4 regions of the Candidatus Thiodiazotropha sp. LNASS1 genome follow, and region 1 is predicted to be linked to each of the others. Evidence: predicted binding sites of a transcription regulator. Region 1 holds the regulator's gene; each other region holds the start of a gene.

The links. Region 1 encodes sigma-54, which starts transcription at its own class of promoters, with help from an activator protein. Its sites were predicted from a motif close to TGGCANGNTNCNTGCTT; they were not measured.
Region 2: the regulator sigma-54 is predicted to act here: its motif matches at 2,033-2,049, upstream of AB8516_RS07000 (methanol/ethanol family PQQ-dependent dehydrogenase).
Region 3: the regulator sigma-54 is predicted to act here: its motif matches at 1,924-1,940, upstream of AB8516_RS01985 (motility protein A).
Region 4: the regulator sigma-54 is predicted to act here: its motif matches at 2,119-2,135, upstream of AB8516_RS13455 (phenol hydroxylase subunit).

What each region holds. Positions count from the first base shown of each region.
Region 1 covers NZ_OZ156465.1:3,251,287-3,255,540, reverse strand. The annotation lists gene hprK (HPr(Ser) kinase/phosphatase) at 1-511, opposite strand, end outside; gene ptsN (PTS IIA-like nitrogen regulatory protein PtsN) at 511-978, opposite strand; gene raiA (ribosome hibernation-promoting factor, HPF/YfiA family) at 1,008-1,328, opposite strand; gene AB8516_RS14305 (RNA polymerase factor sigma-54) at 1,500-2,987, opposite strand; gene lptB (LPS export ABC transporter ATP-binding protein) at 3,183-3,908, opposite strand; gene lptA (lipopolysaccharide transport periplasmic protein LptA) at 3,905-4,254, opposite strand, start outside.
Region 2 covers NZ_OZ156465.1:1,616,538-1,620,791, forward strand. The annotation lists gene AB8516_RS07000 (methanol/ethanol family PQQ-dependent dehydrogenase) at 183-1,952, opposite strand; gene AB8516_RS07005 (NAD(P)/FAD-dependent oxidoreductase) at 2,253-3,533, opposite strand; gene AB8516_RS07010 (sigma-54-dependent Fis family transcriptional regulator) at 4,252-4,254, shown strand, end outside.
Region 3 covers NZ_OZ156465.1:472,873-477,126, reverse strand. The annotation lists gene AB8516_RS01995 (cytochrome-c peroxidase) at 1-74, opposite strand, end outside; gene AB8516_RS01990 (flagellar motor protein MotB) at 297-1,025, opposite strand; gene AB8516_RS01985 (motility protein A) at 1,067-1,885, opposite strand; gene AB8516_RS01980 (DUF3617 family protein) at 2,059-2,469, shown strand; gene AB8516_RS01975 (c-type cytochrome) at 2,714-3,478, shown strand; gene AB8516_RS01970 (SulP family inorganic anion transporter) at 3,554-4,254, shown strand, end outside.
Region 4 covers NZ_OZ156465.1:3,068,911-3,073,164, forward strand. The annotation lists gene AB8516_RS13445 (AEC family transporter) at 1-33, opposite strand, end outside; gene AB8516_RS13450 (sigma 54-interacting transcriptional regulator) at 100-1,764, opposite strand; gene AB8516_RS13455 (phenol hydroxylase subunit) at 2,205-2,468, shown strand; gene AB8516_RS13460 (aromatic/alkene monooxygenase hydroxylase subunit beta) at 2,492-3,490, shown strand; gene AB8516_RS13465 (MmoB/DmpM family protein) at 3,503-3,775, shown strand; gene AB8516_RS13470 (aromatic/alkene/methane monooxygenase hydroxylase/oxygenase subunit alpha) at 3,793-4,254, shown strand, end outside.

The DNA.
Region 1 (4,254 bases):
AAATCAATGCCAATGCGAGTTCGCTTTTACCGATCGCCGGATCACCGCTGAGCAATACGCCCCTGCCAAGGACCTCCATGTAGACCCCGTGCACCAGCAGTTTTTCACCCACCGGCTGACTGAAGCGTTCCAATAGGCGATTTATCACCTGATTGTCGGGTTGAGGGGTATAGAAAAGCGCAATACTCCTTTCCAGTGCCTGCTCCTCACATTCCTGAAGCGGTTTCAGTCCATCGGTGAATATAAGCGATGCGGGGGAGGCCTTGAACAGTACCTGTAGATAATCATGATAGACATCCTTTTCATCATTCAACAGATGTTCCCTTTCCGGCGGCCCGATAACCTGGATCTGATTGGGCCGAACCAGATTGAGGGGACCTGCGGGTGGCTTTCCATGTTGAGATTCAATATCCAGAACGATCTCAGTGTCCCCCCCTTCACCATTCCAGCTCAGCGAAAGCTCGCCGGCCAGCTCTTCATAGAGATCCCGAATGGTATAGATTGGCTTCATTAAGAGGAGATTATAGCTTCCCGTTGCTGGATCAGTTGATAAAGATCTTGCGCAGTTGTCGCTTGCCTCAACTCACTACAGAAATCGTGATCGTCAAACATCTGCGCCAGTTTGGCCAACAATTGCAGATGCTCATCGGTCGCCTCTTCCGGCACCAACATGGCGAAGGCAAGATCAACCGGTTGATTGTCGATGGCATCGAAATCGATTCCCTCCGGCAGTTGGACAAACGCCGCGAGAGCCTCGGTGATATGCGGCATGCGGGCATGGGGAAGTGCTATACCCTTGCCCAAACCGGTACTGCCCAGCCTTTCACGCTCAAGGAGCGCATCAAAAACCATATCTTGATTGAGATCTGGAACAGCCTCGGCCAGTCGCTGACCGAGCTGTTCCAATACGCGCTTCTTGCTGGCCGCCTCCACATTGCAACCGATCCGTTCTTCCACAAGATAACCGTTTGGAAACATGGAAACCTCGCCAGTTCAATCAGCCCGTATTATTCAGACGCATATTTTACGCCGCTTCCGGCGCGATGACTTTTCATTTTCTCCTTGTGCTTCAGCACCTGTCTATCCAACCTGTCCGTGAGCAGATCTATAGCTGCATACATGTCTTCCTGTACAGAATCCGCATAAACACTCGCACCGTTCACTTGCATTGTGGCTTCTGCCTTCTGCCTCATTTTTTCCACACTCAGGATAACGTGAACATTTATCACATTATCGAAATGGCGCTCCAGGCGCTCAAATTTACTATCCACATAGCTTTTCAAGGCATTGGTTACATCCACATGATGACCGGTCACGCTAATTTGCATAATTTTCTCCTATCTTAGATGAGGTTACCCATCACCCTGCCTGACATGACTAAATGGCGACAAGCCACATTTACAGTATATGCTGTTTGGCAATCCTCATAAGCCTTGTGCCTGGTTGCATCCGCAAAGGGATTACTGTCAACAGCCGGTGATCAGTCGCGCATTCAACTCCTATATCAGACGTTTACGTTCGTTCGACGGTGGAATACCCATCGACTCACGGTACTTTGCCACTGTCCGACGGGCAACTTCGATACCCTGATCGGACAAGAGGGCGGCAATCTTATTGTCACTGAGAGGCTTGTTGGGAATCTCAGCGGCAATCATTTTTTTTATCAGCGCACGAATTGCAGTAGACGAGCACTCACCTCCCGCACTGGTGCTGACATGGCTGGAAAAGAAATACTTGAACTCCAGCGTACCCCTGGGTGTATGCATATATTTCTGTGTCGTCACACGGGATATCGTCGATTCATGCATCTCCAGCGCCTCGGCGATATCCCTCAATACCAGAGGTTTCATCGCCTCCTCTCCATGCTCAAAGAACCCCCGTTGATACTCTACGATTTTACTCGCCACGCGTAAAATAGTTTCGTTTCTGCTCATCAGGCTCTTAATGAACCACCGGGCCTCCTGCAGATGGTTCTTCAAAAAAGTATTGTCTTTACTCTGGTCCGCGCGTCTGATCAGATTGGCATAGCCGGTGTTTACCCGCAGTTTCGGGGTCACCTCGCCATTCAGTTCAACCACCCATCGGCCGTTGCGCTTACTCACGAACACATCAGGTATGACATATTCAGGTTCGCTGCTCGCAATGAGTGTACCCGGATGGGGATTGAGCGTACGAATCAGCTGCATCACTGCCGCCAGCTCGTCCTGATCGATCTTCATCCTACGCATGATCTGGTTCTGGTCCTGCGCGGTCAGGAGGCTGAAATGGTCCTTGCAAAGCCTGATTGCCGACTGTAGATAGGGGGTCGATTCGGACAGTTGATTCAACTGGATAAGCAGGCAGTCCTGAGGACCCTGGGCGCCGACACCGGGTGGATCGAATGCCTGTATTCGATGCAACACCGCTTTGACATCGTCAATGGTGGCCTCTTCATCGTTCAGCGACTGCAGCACCTCCTCCAGATCTCCGGTGAAATAACCATCCTCGTTGATGCTGTCGATGATGGTTGTGGCGACATAGATATCCTGCGGAGTGAAGGGAGTCAGATTCATCTGCCACAGCAGATGGTCTTGTAGCGTCGTGGCGCTACTGTTCTGTATCAAATAGTCGTGGTCATTACTCTCGCCACTGCCACCCGTCGTCGGCTGATAGCTGTCATAGACATCGCTCCATTCACTGTCGACCGGCAGTTCTTCAGTCACCTGAGACGCATCAGTCTGGATTTCACGTTCATTGTTGATGTCGTTACTGCTCGAACCCTCTGCCGCTGAATTTTCCGCCGCCCCGTTGTCAGCGCCCTCATTCTCCTGAGTGCTGTTTTGTTGACCGAACTCCTCCTCCACTTCGAGCATAGGATTGGTCTCGATCACCTCCTGAACCTCCTGACTGAGGTCGAGAGCAGACAGTTGCAGCAGGCGTATTGCCTGCTGCAACTGTGGTGTCATGGTGAGATGTTGTCCGAGTCGGAGCTGTAGCGCCTGCTTCATCGCAGATGATATCTTTGGACCTGGTATGTTATTTGTATGTCTTTAACTTCATTCTAGCTAAAAAAACTCACCGAGGAAAAAGATTTTCTCCCCGGAATCCCGCCAGAATGCTAAAACTTGTCACTGCAAGCTTCCAGGATCAATCCTGGAATCCATTAGAAATCAAGGGGATGCATTACCCCCACAAAACCATCTCTACATAGAAAAATCTTCGCCAAGATAGACACTTCTCACCTCATCATTCTGAAGAATCTCATTCGTGGAGCCCTCAGCCAGCACTTGACCGCTATTGATGATATAGGCCCGATCACAGATATCCAGTGTCTCTCTAACATTATGATCCGTAATCAGAACGCCTATCTGCAGGGCCTTGAGATGTTGAATGATCTTTTTGATATCGATGACAGCAATAGGGTCGACACCGGCGAAAGGCTCATCCAATAGAATAAAGCGCGGCTGGACGGAGAGGGCTCTGGCAATCTCCAGACGCCTGCGCTCACCCCCCGAGAGGCTCATTGCCAGATTGTCCCGCAAGTGATCGATACCGAATTCCCGCAACAGCTGGTCACACATTTCACGGCGCTTGCCGGCATCCAGAACCTCCACTGTCTCCAGAATCGCAAGAATGTTCTGCTCAACCGTAAGCCGTCGAAATACCGATGGCTCCTGCGCCAGATAGCCAATACCGCTGCGCGCTCGCATATGCATAGCCCGATCGGTCAGAACCTCCCCATTGAGAAGTATCTCGCCATGATCCACCGGGATCAGACCGACGATCATATAAAAACTGGTGGTCTTACCGGCCCCATTGGGCCCCAGTAACCCGACCACTTCACCGCTGTTCACGCTAAGTGAGACGCCGTCCACAACATTGCGCTTACCATACTGCTTTTGAAGCGCCTTGGCCTGTAGCTGACTCATGGCTGCTTGTTTGGCTCGATGACAACCTGCACGCGTTGCTTACCTTGCGCGCTTGTACCCGCCTTGACCATTGCCTTGGCGCGATTGTAGATAATCCGGTCGTTGCGAAAACGGTTGCCACCCTGCTCAAGCGATGCATCATCGATCAACAGCAATTCATCACGCTCCGCGTTGATCTCCACACGCCGGGCTTCGCCATGAACCTCCTCATCCCCTTTCTCCGTCAACTGACGAAAGCGAACGGGACTCCCTTCACTGATGACCTTCTCCGTTTTGCCCTGGCGACGATGGATCCACAGCCGATCGGCCCAAATCCTCAGACTGCCCTGGGTGATCTCGACACTTC
Region 2 (4,254 bases), 1.6 Mb from region 1:
GTGGAGATACTCCAGGTAATCAAACAGAAAGCCCGAGAATGATCGTCATGCCTGATAACCATCCGGCAAGATTTCTCTATCGCTATTTATCTGTCAGTGTTGGATTGTAAGTTGTTTGGTCAGCACTGCTGAGCGCGGATCAGGATCGGATATCAAACACAATATCCGATCCATCACGCTAATCAGACATCAGACAACTTGAAGACCCAGAGTGATCCACCCTGGTTCAGGTATTTGACCTTCTTGGCCACATCACCACCCCACAGTGGGACTGCGCCACCCCAGCCGGAGGGTACAGCGATGTACTGCTCACCATCCTGCTCCCAGGTAACCGGACAACCGACCACACCGGAACCGGTCTGGAAATTCCACAACTCATCTCCGGTCTTGGCATCGAACGCCTTCAGGTAACCTTCCGGCGTGCCGGTAAACACCAATCCGCCGGCTGTCGTCATCACGCCACCCCATAGAGGTGCGTTGTTTTTGTATTCCCATACGATTTTTCCAGTCTTTGGATTGACCGCACGCAATGCACCGATGTAGTCATCATTGAGGGGCTTGATGGTAAATCCGGCACCCAGGTAGGCCGCGCCCTTTTTATAGGTAATGGGCTCATTCCAGAGGTCCATGCCCCACTCATTGGCCGGTACATAGAAGAGTTCGGTATCCGGACTGTAAGCCATAGGCATCCAGTTTTTCGCGCCGAGGAAAGAGGGCGCGACGAATACAACATCACCCTTTTTACCATCTTTGCTCTTGGTGGGATCACCTGGACGCACACCGGTTTCGAGTGGACGGCCGGTCTTCAGGTCAACGCCTTTCGCCCAATCGATCCTGTTGACAAATGGAAAAGCGTTTTTCAATTTACCGTTGGTACGGTCCAGGACATAGAAAAAGCCGTTCCTGTCAGCGTGACCTGCCAGCTTCTCGCCGCCGCTATTGAACGAAACGAGTTCGTTGACACCATCATAATCCCAACCGTCATTAGGCGTGTATTGATAATGCCATGCGATCTTCCCGGTATCGGGATCGATGGCCAGAGTCGATGTCGAATAGAGGTTGTCGCCAGGCCTCAGATGCGCATTCCACGGTGCGGGATTACCCGTACCGTAAAAGATCAGATCGGTTTCATGATCATAGGTACCGCCCTGCCAGGTTGCGGCGCCACCGGTTTTCCACATATCGCCGGGCCAACTGGCATTGGTCTTACCGGTGACACCATTCTCCATCTTTTTGTCACCTTTCCAGATATGACCCATATGCCCTTCGACCGACGGACGGATCCAACGCAGTTTACCGGTCTTTGCATCACGCGCCTCAACACGCCCGATGACACCAAATTCACCACCGGAGACACCTGTGATAACCATGTCCTTGACAATCAGAGGCGCTGCCGTGAAAGAGTAGCCCGCCTTATAGTCATCGATCTTGGCACGCCAGACGACCTTTCCGGTATCCTGATGGAGAGCGATAATCCGTGCATCCAAGGTTCCGAAAATCACCAGATCGTCATACAGCGCCGCACCTCGGTTGACCACGTCACAACATGGCAGGATGCCATCAGGCAGGCGGTGATCATATTGCCAAAGCTCTTGACCTGTCTTTGTGTCAATTGCATAAAGTCGGGAATATGATGCCGTGACAAACATCTTACCATCCTTGATAACCGGCTGTGCCTCCTGTCCACGCTGCTTCTCTCCACCAAATGAGAAACTCCATGCGGGTACCAGTTTCTTAACATTGCCTGTATTGATCTTCTTAAGCGGGCTGTAACGCTGGCCTTGCTGGCCCATACCCCAGCTCAGAACATCTTGTGTACTGGCTGCATCATCATCTATTTCAGCCTGTGTCGTGCGTGCATTAACCGTACCGGTAAAGGTAACAGCGGCACTGATGCTGGATATTGCAACCACTTTGAGCAAAACCCTTTTTCGATGCAGGGAAATCATCATTTCTTCTCCTCCAAGTTCAATGGATTGTTCTGTTCCCGTAACAGTTCGTTGGATACATCCCATTCCTCGTTACAGGTTTTCAGCAAGAACCAGGCCAAACATTGCGTTTAACGATTGGTTATTGATAAACGTTTATTTTTATTAAAAAAACTTAAGATACTTCGGTAGTCAAAAGAAATAATCATCGATTATGATCACCCACCCTGAGTTGTCATGTTTTGAGACAGTGGTTCAAGACTCAACACATTTGTTGTATTCGGTAGGCGATCAATTAAGAATAGATTAGGTTCAGAACAGCACCTAGTTGTTACTGATGTTCACTTGAGAAAGTGCATGATACGCCTCGCCAAGCCGGCATGGATCATCCATGAGCCTTTTTTTCCATTCTTTAAGTGGAGTATGCGCATGAATCAACCTGGGTAATTGCTGCAGGCACTCGGCATTCCCGATGCAAGATCCGCCGACAAGTTTATCCTCACTAAACTGAAGGTTAAGATATGTGTAGTTACCGGACAGGGAATAGGTGACACTCTCCCCGCCCTCAACACCGTTCCAGGCACCGAAGGAACTGGATACCAACCCCAGCGTATCAAGCACATTCATGGTGATGCTTCCTGAATATCTGGCTTTAAATCCACACATGTTTGCAGCTGCTATGCGCCCATGTTCACTGGCGGTTAGTTGCACAGCCTGCACTCTTCGACCGCCGGTGGAAAAACCAAGACCTTGACAGGCATCGCCAGCAGCAAAGACATTCGGCATATTGGTATTGAGACGCTCATCCACTAATACACCATGATCAAATGCAATCTCCGATCCTTCGAGAAATTTTGTATTGATCTTGGTACCTGTTGTAAAAATCACCATGTCTGCATTGAGACTATCACCATTGTCCAATAAAACACTGAGATGCGAACCCGATCCCGCATTACCACTGGTTACGCTTCTTCTTTCAATCGCCTCGATATCAACACATGTTTTCACCTCGATGCCTTTCTTATCACACCACGATTGGATTAAACGACTTGATTCATCGTTCATTAAATGAGGGAGGATACGGTTTCCCTTTTCAATCACATCGATGTGCGCGCCGGTACGTGCTAGCGCATCGATAATAACGAAGCCGATAAAACCTCCGCCAACCACAATCAATCGACTGTTGATGCCTAGATTACACACAATCTTTCTTGCATCCTCGAGAGTCCAACAGTTCACAACACCAGGAAGCTCTTTACCGGGAATCGCCGGCTTTTCAGGCCGACAGCCGGTGGCAATCAACAAACGGTCATATTCCAGGCGCGTGCCATCCGCCAGATTCACCGAATCGTTACGACTATCCACCTTGACAACACATCCCCTGCGAACGTCAATGGACTGGGAGGCGAAATAGTCCTGCCCGCATCTGAGATAGGTATCCTTTTCAGCAATAGTACCTTGCAGAAACCGCGGTATCGCAAGGCGTGAATAGGGTCTTTCAGATTCATTACTGACTAATGTGACAGTACTGGATTTATCGAACTTTCTGATTGATTCGGCTGCAACCACACCTGCCGGGCCTGCACCGATAATCACATGCTGCATAGTGTCTCTCTCCACTCCCTGTATGTTGAACATTGGGGGATCCGCGCAGATCCTGGCTGTTCAACAACTGCTCCGAACCCTTCCCGGACCGGGCATGAAGCCTCTGTTCCAGGTATTCCCGTTGTGTCTGAAATGTTCAAAATTCGAGGAACTCCCCACATACAATCATCCACCTGAACCTGCGTCAACAACCCGGAATCCAGCCATCTCGTTCATTCAAACCAGGTCTGTTTCCGAACCCTCTGCAGTGTCTCGATCGAGAAATGCATATCTGAATTAAGCGCTCGCAAAAAACGCGCCATCATGTTGGTACAGAAATTGATGTTATTTAATATCGATATCGGCTGATACCCATGCTGTTGCAGTTGTACAGCGTCTGAATGGTCTCAAAAGGCCTGGATGTCTTAGGCGGTCAAATCGCAGCCCGCAGGCGACAGGCAAATATGTAGACGAATATTATCTACTTGAAATCCGGGGTATTTTATCGATTCAACAAGCTGGCGGATTTGAGCTGTAAGCCGATCTTTTTACTTGTAAATCACGCTTACGGCTTATGGGAGCGGTAAAACAGGCCTGACTGCCTGGCACATTTTTAAACAGTCCACTGTATCGTTTCTGAACAGTTCGCATATAAAAATGGCTGAATAGAGACTACAGTTTGTTGTTGTAAATAATAATTAAAGCAGACTCACTGCAACTTTGACCGGATGGAGTGGCAATG
Region 3 (4,254 bases), 2.8 Mb from region 1:
CCGCCACCACCGCCGCCACATGAAACGGTTAAGCATCCAATCAATACAGCAATGCCGACTCTATAAAATCCCATGGCTCTTCTACTCCAATAATTGCATAAATACCAAATAGCTTGGCAAAGAATCGGATATTCCAGGGAGGTTTGAACTTGACGTCGATCAAAAAACAGGGAACTAGGCCTGAGCGACGGACTAGAATGGGGAGTGCATCACATCAAATTATGAGTATAGGAATTTAAGGATGCCTCATCCATTCAGGACTCAGCCTGTATGAGACTTGAATAAGCATCTAACGGCTATTTCAAGAACTCCACGCGCAGATTGACACGGCGATTCTCGGCACGACCATTGGGATTTGAATTATCTGCAACAGGATGAGCATCCGCATAGCTGACCGAACGCAGATGTTTCGGCGCAAAACCCTGGTCCAACAGAAAACGGGTAACTGCATTGGCGCGAGCAGCTGCCAGTTCCCAATTCGACTGAAACCTGCCACCCAAAATCGGCCTGTCATCGGTATGCCCTTCCACGGCAATATCCGCCTCGCCAATCTCCTGCAGTGTCACAGCGAGCTTTTTCAATACGGGCAGGGCCTCGGCAAGCAGTTCCGCCTTGCCTGAATCGAAAAGAATCACATCGGCGATCTCCAGGGAGATCCCCTTGTCCCGTTGTACAACCTTAACCTCATCCTGGAAACGATCCTCTATCGCCGCAACCAGACGGGTTTCGGCATCAATGGTCTGTGCGGAATCAGCGTCAGTTTGAATCGATGGTTGCGGTTGTTGTACTTCAATAGTCGGCTCGTCGCTGGGAACGGCCTCATAGCTCGCCGCCATCCGGCTGTCTTCATTGGTTGTCTGGAGATGCTGTACTGCCATCTGTCCCAATAACACTACCAACATGGCCAGGATGACGCTCAGCACATCCACATAGGTCAGTAGCCATCCGCCATCGTTCTCTTCAATCTCCCAGGCATACCAGGTAGTGCCATCCAGTATTTCTTCCCTGGCTGCTTTATCGAGCATCTGGTTCTTTCCACTGTTGATGGTCATCGGTAGTCATGCCCTCAGGCCGCATGCTGGTTGGGATTTGCGATCAACTGCAACTCATGAGCCGCCTGCCGCATGTCCTGCCTGGCATTTACCTCATCCATCATTTCCCTGATCAGTTCAGCATGTTGCCGGTCGCACAACATCATGACTGCCTGGAGATGTGCGACGCGACGTGTAATCAACTGTCTGCCGCGTTGCTCGAGTTTGCTGGCTAAGGGTTTGAACACCAGATTGGCCAAAACCAGGCCATACACTGTGGTCAGCATGGCGAAACCCATGGCCGCACCGATAGAGGCCAGATTTCCGGACCCCAACCCGAATAACATCTGCACCAAACCAAGCAATGTTCCAAGCATGCCAAATGCCGGTGCATAGCCTCCCATGGCTCGCAACATCTCGGCAGGGCGGCGCAAGTGGTCCCGGTCTTCTGCAATCTGGCGCTGCAGCGTAAGCGTTACCTGGTCACGGGGAAAACCGTCCAAGATCAGTTGTGTCCCCCGGCGCAGCAGCGGTTCTGAGATCTGTTGAGTGACCGCTTCAGCCGGCCGAATTTCGCCGCGGCGGAAGTAATTTGCCGCTTGCAGAAAACGTCTGAACCCCTCTTCTTCGTCTTCCGTGTTGGCTGAGGGACGACGAAAATCGGCAATCAGCTCCCAAAGCGTCAATACGGAATTGAAGGAGTGGCTCATGATGGCTGTCAGTAGAGTACCGCCTACAACCAGGAAAAGACCTGAAATAATCGCGATCAGCCCGGAACCCGGGGCTAACAGCTGTATACTCACAGAACCCAGTACGGAGAGTGATAGCAACCCAATCCAAAGCTGAATAACCAATGCTGTTCTCCTGTTGAATATGCCCTTACCCAGTCCAACAGCAAATTGCAGGCCAAGTTTAACTTCGGAGCATTGTTGCCTTGTGAATCAGATCTCGTCATCGGCGTTCGAAACGCGATAGATTATCTGCCAGCTATTCCTGCTGACAGTTTCCAGTCTCATTGGATCTACCGATGAATTTCAGAACTATTGCTATCTCGCTCTCTTTTTTCCTGTTTCTCTCAAAGGTCAGCGACGCATCTGAGATCAATATGAATCCGGGAAAGTGGCAGTGGACAGCGGTACTGAATATGCCCGGCATGCCGATACAGCTGCCACCCACTTCCTATACAACCTGCATCACCAGGGCCGATTTCGTACCTAAGGAGAGTCAATTGGGAAAGGCTTGTGAAAATATCGAGCTCACCACAGAGGGGGATAAGGTGTCGTGGAATATTAGCTGCACCAAAGCGGCAGGTGTAACCAGAAGCCATGGAAGTATCACCTACCATGGTGATAGCGCCGAAGGTGTAATCAATATAGATGTGGAAGGTGTGCAAGTGAGTTCAAAGACCATTGGAAAGCGCTTAGGACCCTGTGATTAGAGTCATAAAGGTGAACTACACCAGACTCTGAAGCTTATATCTAAAAAAACCACTTTAATTATGGTAAATTCCTCCCACTCACCTGCCGCCTGCCAGGCTGCAGGTCACTTGGACACAGGTTCTAACATACCATGCATCTGTTATTTAGAATGTTTATAACACATTGAATAGCAAAAACATTATTTTACCGCGACTGGTTCGTCAGGTATTTGAATCCGGCCGATTTCTACACCCATTTATACTTATGTTTGGGCTGCTCGCTATCGAGCCTTTAGCAGCAGGCACCCCCGTCCCGATCGAAGAGTTACTCAAGCGGAGTTACCTGGACGATTACCATAGCAATGTTGTTTTCGGCTATCGCATCATCACTGAAACCGAACGCTTTGGCGCCCGTTATTCCGGCAACCAATTACGTTGCAGTAACTGCCACCTCAACGCCGGACGGAAACCGGATGCCATTCCCCTCAATGTTGCCGGTATGTACCCGAAATGGCGCAGTAAGAACGGGCGTCGGAATGGTATAGGACTGCGTATCCGTGAGTGTTTCGTCTATAGCCTGGATGGCATCATGCCTCCGGAGGACTCGCCGGAGATATTGGCTGTGGCGGCCTACATCTCCCATATCTCCTATGGTGAAATGATAGGCGAGGCACCACCGGGACGCGGGGTACCCACCCTGCCCGACACAGGCTATGACCCGAATCCAGCCAATGGCAAGGCCATCTATGACAGTAAGTGCGCCCTATGCCACGGCAGTGACGGCCATGGCATTCCAGGTATACCGCCGTTGTGGGGAATGGATGCATACAATAAAGGTGCCGGCATGGCCAATACCAAAAAGGCGGCCGGATTCATCTGGGCGAACATGCCCCTCGGACAGGAGCGTTCCCTGACCCATCAGGATGCCCTGGATGTATCGGCCTACATCAATATGCAGATCCGGCCGGGCGATCCCCGGCGAAGTAAAATGTTGAAACTCTTTGAATCCATCTCCGGACTGGTGGAGTAGATTGAGCTGCCGGAATAGACACGAGGTTAAACCATGGAATTTTGGGCCTGCTGACACTCGGCCAATGATAGTGATATGAGATATCTGCGACTGTTGTCGGAGTTAATTCCATGGAGGCCATCTCAAGCAGGAGAGCTGAAGCTAACGACAGAGGCGTTTGCCGCTGTTGTCGCAGCCATATTGGTGATACCCCAGGGCATCACCTTCGCCTATCTGGCAGGACTACCGCCTGAATATGGCATCTATACGTCGATTTTCGTAACCCTCTTCGCCAGTCTTTTCGGCACCAGTTCGATGTTGGGTGGACCAAACACCGCGGTTGCCGTATTGATCGGCATAACGGTAGCGCCTTTCGCAGGGCGTGGCAGCCCGCTCTATATCGACTATGTGATACTGCTCAGCCTGATGGTTGGACTGATTCAACTATCAATCTGGTTACTCAGGGGCGGCAAATATTTTCAATACCTAAGCCCGGCAGCCATAACCGGCATCACGGTCGGTGTAGGTATCATCCTCATCCTCTCATCTCTCGACGGTATGCTGGGGCTTACCCCATCGGGGACCCTTTTCTTCTTCGAAAAACTCTTTGTCATGGCTGATGATTGGCAGTCTTTGATCAATCCCTACAGCTTTACCATCGGTATCACAACTGTGATTACAGGAATCATCGCAAAAATCAGGTTCCCCCGGTATGCAATCCTGATCGCCATGGTTGTCGGCTATGCCGCAGGCCTGCTTGTGATGGGTATATTCACTCAAGTCGATACGGAAATAGA
Region 4 (4,254 bases), 180 kb from region 1:
CTGTAAGATCTGTAGGAATAGCGAAGAATGCATGAGTATTTGTTATTGCCCGGCTTCCAGGCTGTTTGGACTCAAGGCCCTCACTGTTGAGTCAGTCGTCTATTCCTGCTCACGCTTTTTCAAACGATAGGCTAATTGCGGACGGGTGATGCCTAAGATACGCGCCGCTTGGCTCAGGTTGCCACTGGCCTTCTTTACCGCGGTCTCCAGCAGCAGTGTCTCCATCTCTTCGAGACTGGTCGATTGGTCTATCACCTGACTGGCAAGCGATTCAACGTCTCCGCCATCCTTTTCGTTTGAGTTGTTGAACAGCGGGACTTCCGGACTCATGCTGAGACATGGAAACAGGTCTTTGAGATCGATTGCATCCCCCGGGGTGACAATGATAACTCCCCGTTCGATCATATTTTCTAGCTCCCGGATATTACCCGGCCAGTCGTAGTCCTTAAGCGCCTCCAGCGCCTTTTCAGTGATACCGCTGACCCGCTTGCCATGCCGGGCGGTGTACTTTTCAAGAAAACGGGTTACCAGCAGTTCGATATCGTCCTTGCGATCACGAAGCGGTGGGATGATAACCGGATAGATATTTAAGCGATAGTAGAGATCGGAGCGGAATCGCCCGTCAGACACCGCCTCCTGCAGATCCACGTTTGTCGCGGCTACAACCCGTACATCAACCTTGCGGGTCCGGGTATCACCCACCCGTTCTATCTCCCCTTCCTGCAGCACACGCAGAAGCTTGGCCTGTGCGTTCATTGAGAGTTCACCCACTTCGTCGAGGAAAAGCGTACCGCCATGCGCGCGTTCGAAACGCCCGGGACGCGACTGCTGAGCGCCGGTGTAGGCGCCTTTCTCCACGCCGAATAGTTCCGATTCGATCAATTCATCCGGGATTGTCGCGCAGTTGATGGCAATGAATGGGTTTTTTGCCAATGGGCTGATGCTGTGGAGTGCACGGGCGAACATCTCCTTGCCGACACCTGTTTCACCAAGCAGCAACACGGTGACATGACTGTCAGCCACCTTACGCAACATATCGCAGGCTTGTATGAAGGGTTGAGATGCGCCAACCATGTCGCCAATGCCTGTCTCCTCCTGCAGCGAGTCACGTAGATGGTTGACCTCATCCTGTAGCGCCAACAACTGCTCTGCCATCGGATCGGGACGGTAGTAACTACGCTCCTCTTCGGCGTTATCCCACTCTTCGATGGGCCTGCCGATGATGCGGCAGTGGCGATCGCCTTTGGCGCGGCAGTCAACCTCGCGATAGGCGATGAAACGTCCCATAATCTCACTGGTATACCCTGAGGCGTAACCGATCTGGGTCCAGCAGACAGGATCGTGATGAATGCCGAAAAGCTTTAAGTGTTCTTCGGCTTCATGGGAGTTCTCCCAAAGAAATTCACCATAGAAGTGGCGCTGACGGATGTCTATATCGACCTTAATGGGTTTTACGTGCACCACACCTTCCAGGGTGTGCAGGCGAGGCCCCATCATCAACAGCTCTTCATCGGTGGATTCAGGTAACAGTTTACGGGCAAGCTCTGCATCCTTGGCGCCGGATGCGTATCCCATGCGGATAAGGACGCCTCTGGCCCGCTCCATACCCAATGTATCCATGAGCTCTTTACGCAACGCTCCCATAGCATGGGTGTGCATCAATACCATGCGCTGATCGTTGAGCAGAATCGTGCCCGCATCGAATGACAGGTGCAGATTTCGGTCCTCCGAGGGCAGACCGGCAATGCTGATTTGGGATGACATATCTCCTCCGGCCGGTCTCGAGCTGCTTACCGGTATCTGTAGTGGCTAAGCCATCCTCCTTAATGGCGGGCTTGCTAATCTTTCTCGTGTCTGAGTTCTTATGATTCTTATAGTTTGGGTTGTTGTTTTTATCAAATCATAAAATGAAGCGGGCGTAAAACAAATCGATAAAAGATGCGCGTTTTGTTTTTGCACTGACATTGTGCAAAAGCAACATTTATCAAGATACCGCTTATCTATTTGGTTAAATGATCAAATTGGTGAATTGTTTTTGATCTGATGGTGAAATCACCTATCCTCCAATAGCTGCAACAAATCTATAAATACTCATTAAATTCAATGGTGTAGGTGTTTTGGCACAGATTCTGCCCTGTTTTTTTGACCAGCAATAAGGCGGATTTTGCATCAAGTGCGGATCGGCCGGGTTTGAGGAGGAAGTGATGGGAGATTATGTGCCGGACATCGGCAAAGCCTATATCCGAGTGACCGGTGAACGGCTGCACAGGTTTGTTGAGTTCGAGTTTTCCATCAACGATGAAGACCTGACGGTTGAACTGATCCTCCCCTATGACGAGTTCAGGGCTTTCTGCGCGAAGCATCAAGCCACTTTAATACAACGTCCTGATGAGATTGGCAGTGTAGACGGGAACGACAGCCGTCCTGGCCTCTATCGAAATCCAACCCATCCGGATCTGAATCGATAGCTTTCTGGAGGAGCATTCTAACGATGAGTATCGATATAAAAACTGTGAATGTGGAGCCGAGGCGACAGACCTTTGCCCATGTTGCGCGCCGCTTGGGTTCCGATGTGCCGGCATCGCGTTATGAAGAGGGAGTGTACGATGTTCAGGCTACGACGCACTTCCACTATCGTCCCATATGGGGTCCGGAATATTGGACCTTCGATGAGGGGCGTACCGCAATCAGGATGCAGGACTGGTATCTCTTCAAGGATCCGCGACAGTTCTACTACGGCACTTACACAATCGCCCGCGCCAACATGCACCAGACTACGGAGCGCAACTTCGCCTTCGAGGAGAAGCGCGACATGCTGGCCAATATCGACGCCGCCTGGCGGGAGCTGATCGTCAGATATCTGATCCCGCTGCGCCACTATGAGTGGGGCGCGAATATGAACGCCTGTTCCATCAGCGATGCCGGCTATGGCACCGCCATCACATCGGCGGCGATCTTTACCGCGGGGGATCGGCTGGGCATTGCGCAGATCCTCTCCCGCATCGGCATCGTCCTCGGCAGTGGCAACGGTGAGCTGCTGGATGAGGCCAAAACTCAGTGGATGGAGGCGGATGCCTGGCAGGGCGTGCGTAAAGCGGTGGAAGACAGCCTGGTACTGAAGGATTGGTTCGAGGCGATGCTGGCCCAGTTCCTGGTCATGGACGGGTTGGTCTATCCCCTTGTCTACAACCATTTCGACACGCAAGGCCAGAAACACGGTGCGGCGGCCCTCTCCATGCTGTGTGAGTTCATGGTTGACTGGAGTGCCGAACACAATCGCTGGGTGGATGCGGTCGTGAAGGTTGCAAGCAAGGAGTCGGATGAGAATCAGGCCCAGCTCTCCCAATGGTACAGAGCATGGCGCGACACCATGACAGAGGCCCTGACGCCGTTGGCATCTATGGTGCTGGTCGATGGCGCTGAATCGGCAATCGCCGATGTGCGTGAACAACTGGATGTCCGAGCCGGTAAGCTCGGCCTGACCGTATAGGAGGAGGCCGAGATGGCTGGAATAGTATCCATCACCCTGCAAAACAATGACGAGGCTCGTCCCGTGATCGAGTCCATTCTGCATGACAATCCCAGTGCCAACGCCAACTACATGCCAGGTGCGGTCAAGATCGACTGTCCGGAGCGGTTGGTGGTGAAGGCCGAGTCGGTATCCGAGCGCATCGGCCGTGACTGGGACCCGCAGGAGATCCACCTCACCATCGTCTCCATGGGCGGCAGCCTGGATGAGGACGATGACGAGCTGGTCCTCTCCTGGGGCGTGTAACACCGGAGGAGCAAGCTATGACACCCCAACGCAAAAAAAAGCTGAACCTGAAGCAGCGCTATGCGCTGATGACCAGAGGTCTGGACTGGGAGACCAGCTACCAGAAGATGGACGATGTCTTTCCCTATGATACCTTCGAGGGGATCAAGATCACCGACTGGTCGAAGTGGGAGGATCCCTTCCGCCTGACCATGGATGCCTACTGGAAGTACCAGGGCGAGAAGGAGCGCAAGCTCTACGCGGTACTCGACTCGTTTGCCCAGAACAACGGCCAGTTGGGTATCTCCGATGCCCGTTATGTAAATGCCATCAAGCTGTTTCTTACCGGTGTCACGCCGCTGGAGTACCAGGCCCATCGCCACTTCGCGCACCTGGGCCGGCATATTCGGGGTGTGGGTCCGAGAGTGGCGGCGCAGATGCAGTCCCTGGATGAGCTGCGCCATGCACAAACCCAGATCCATACCATCAGTCACTACAAC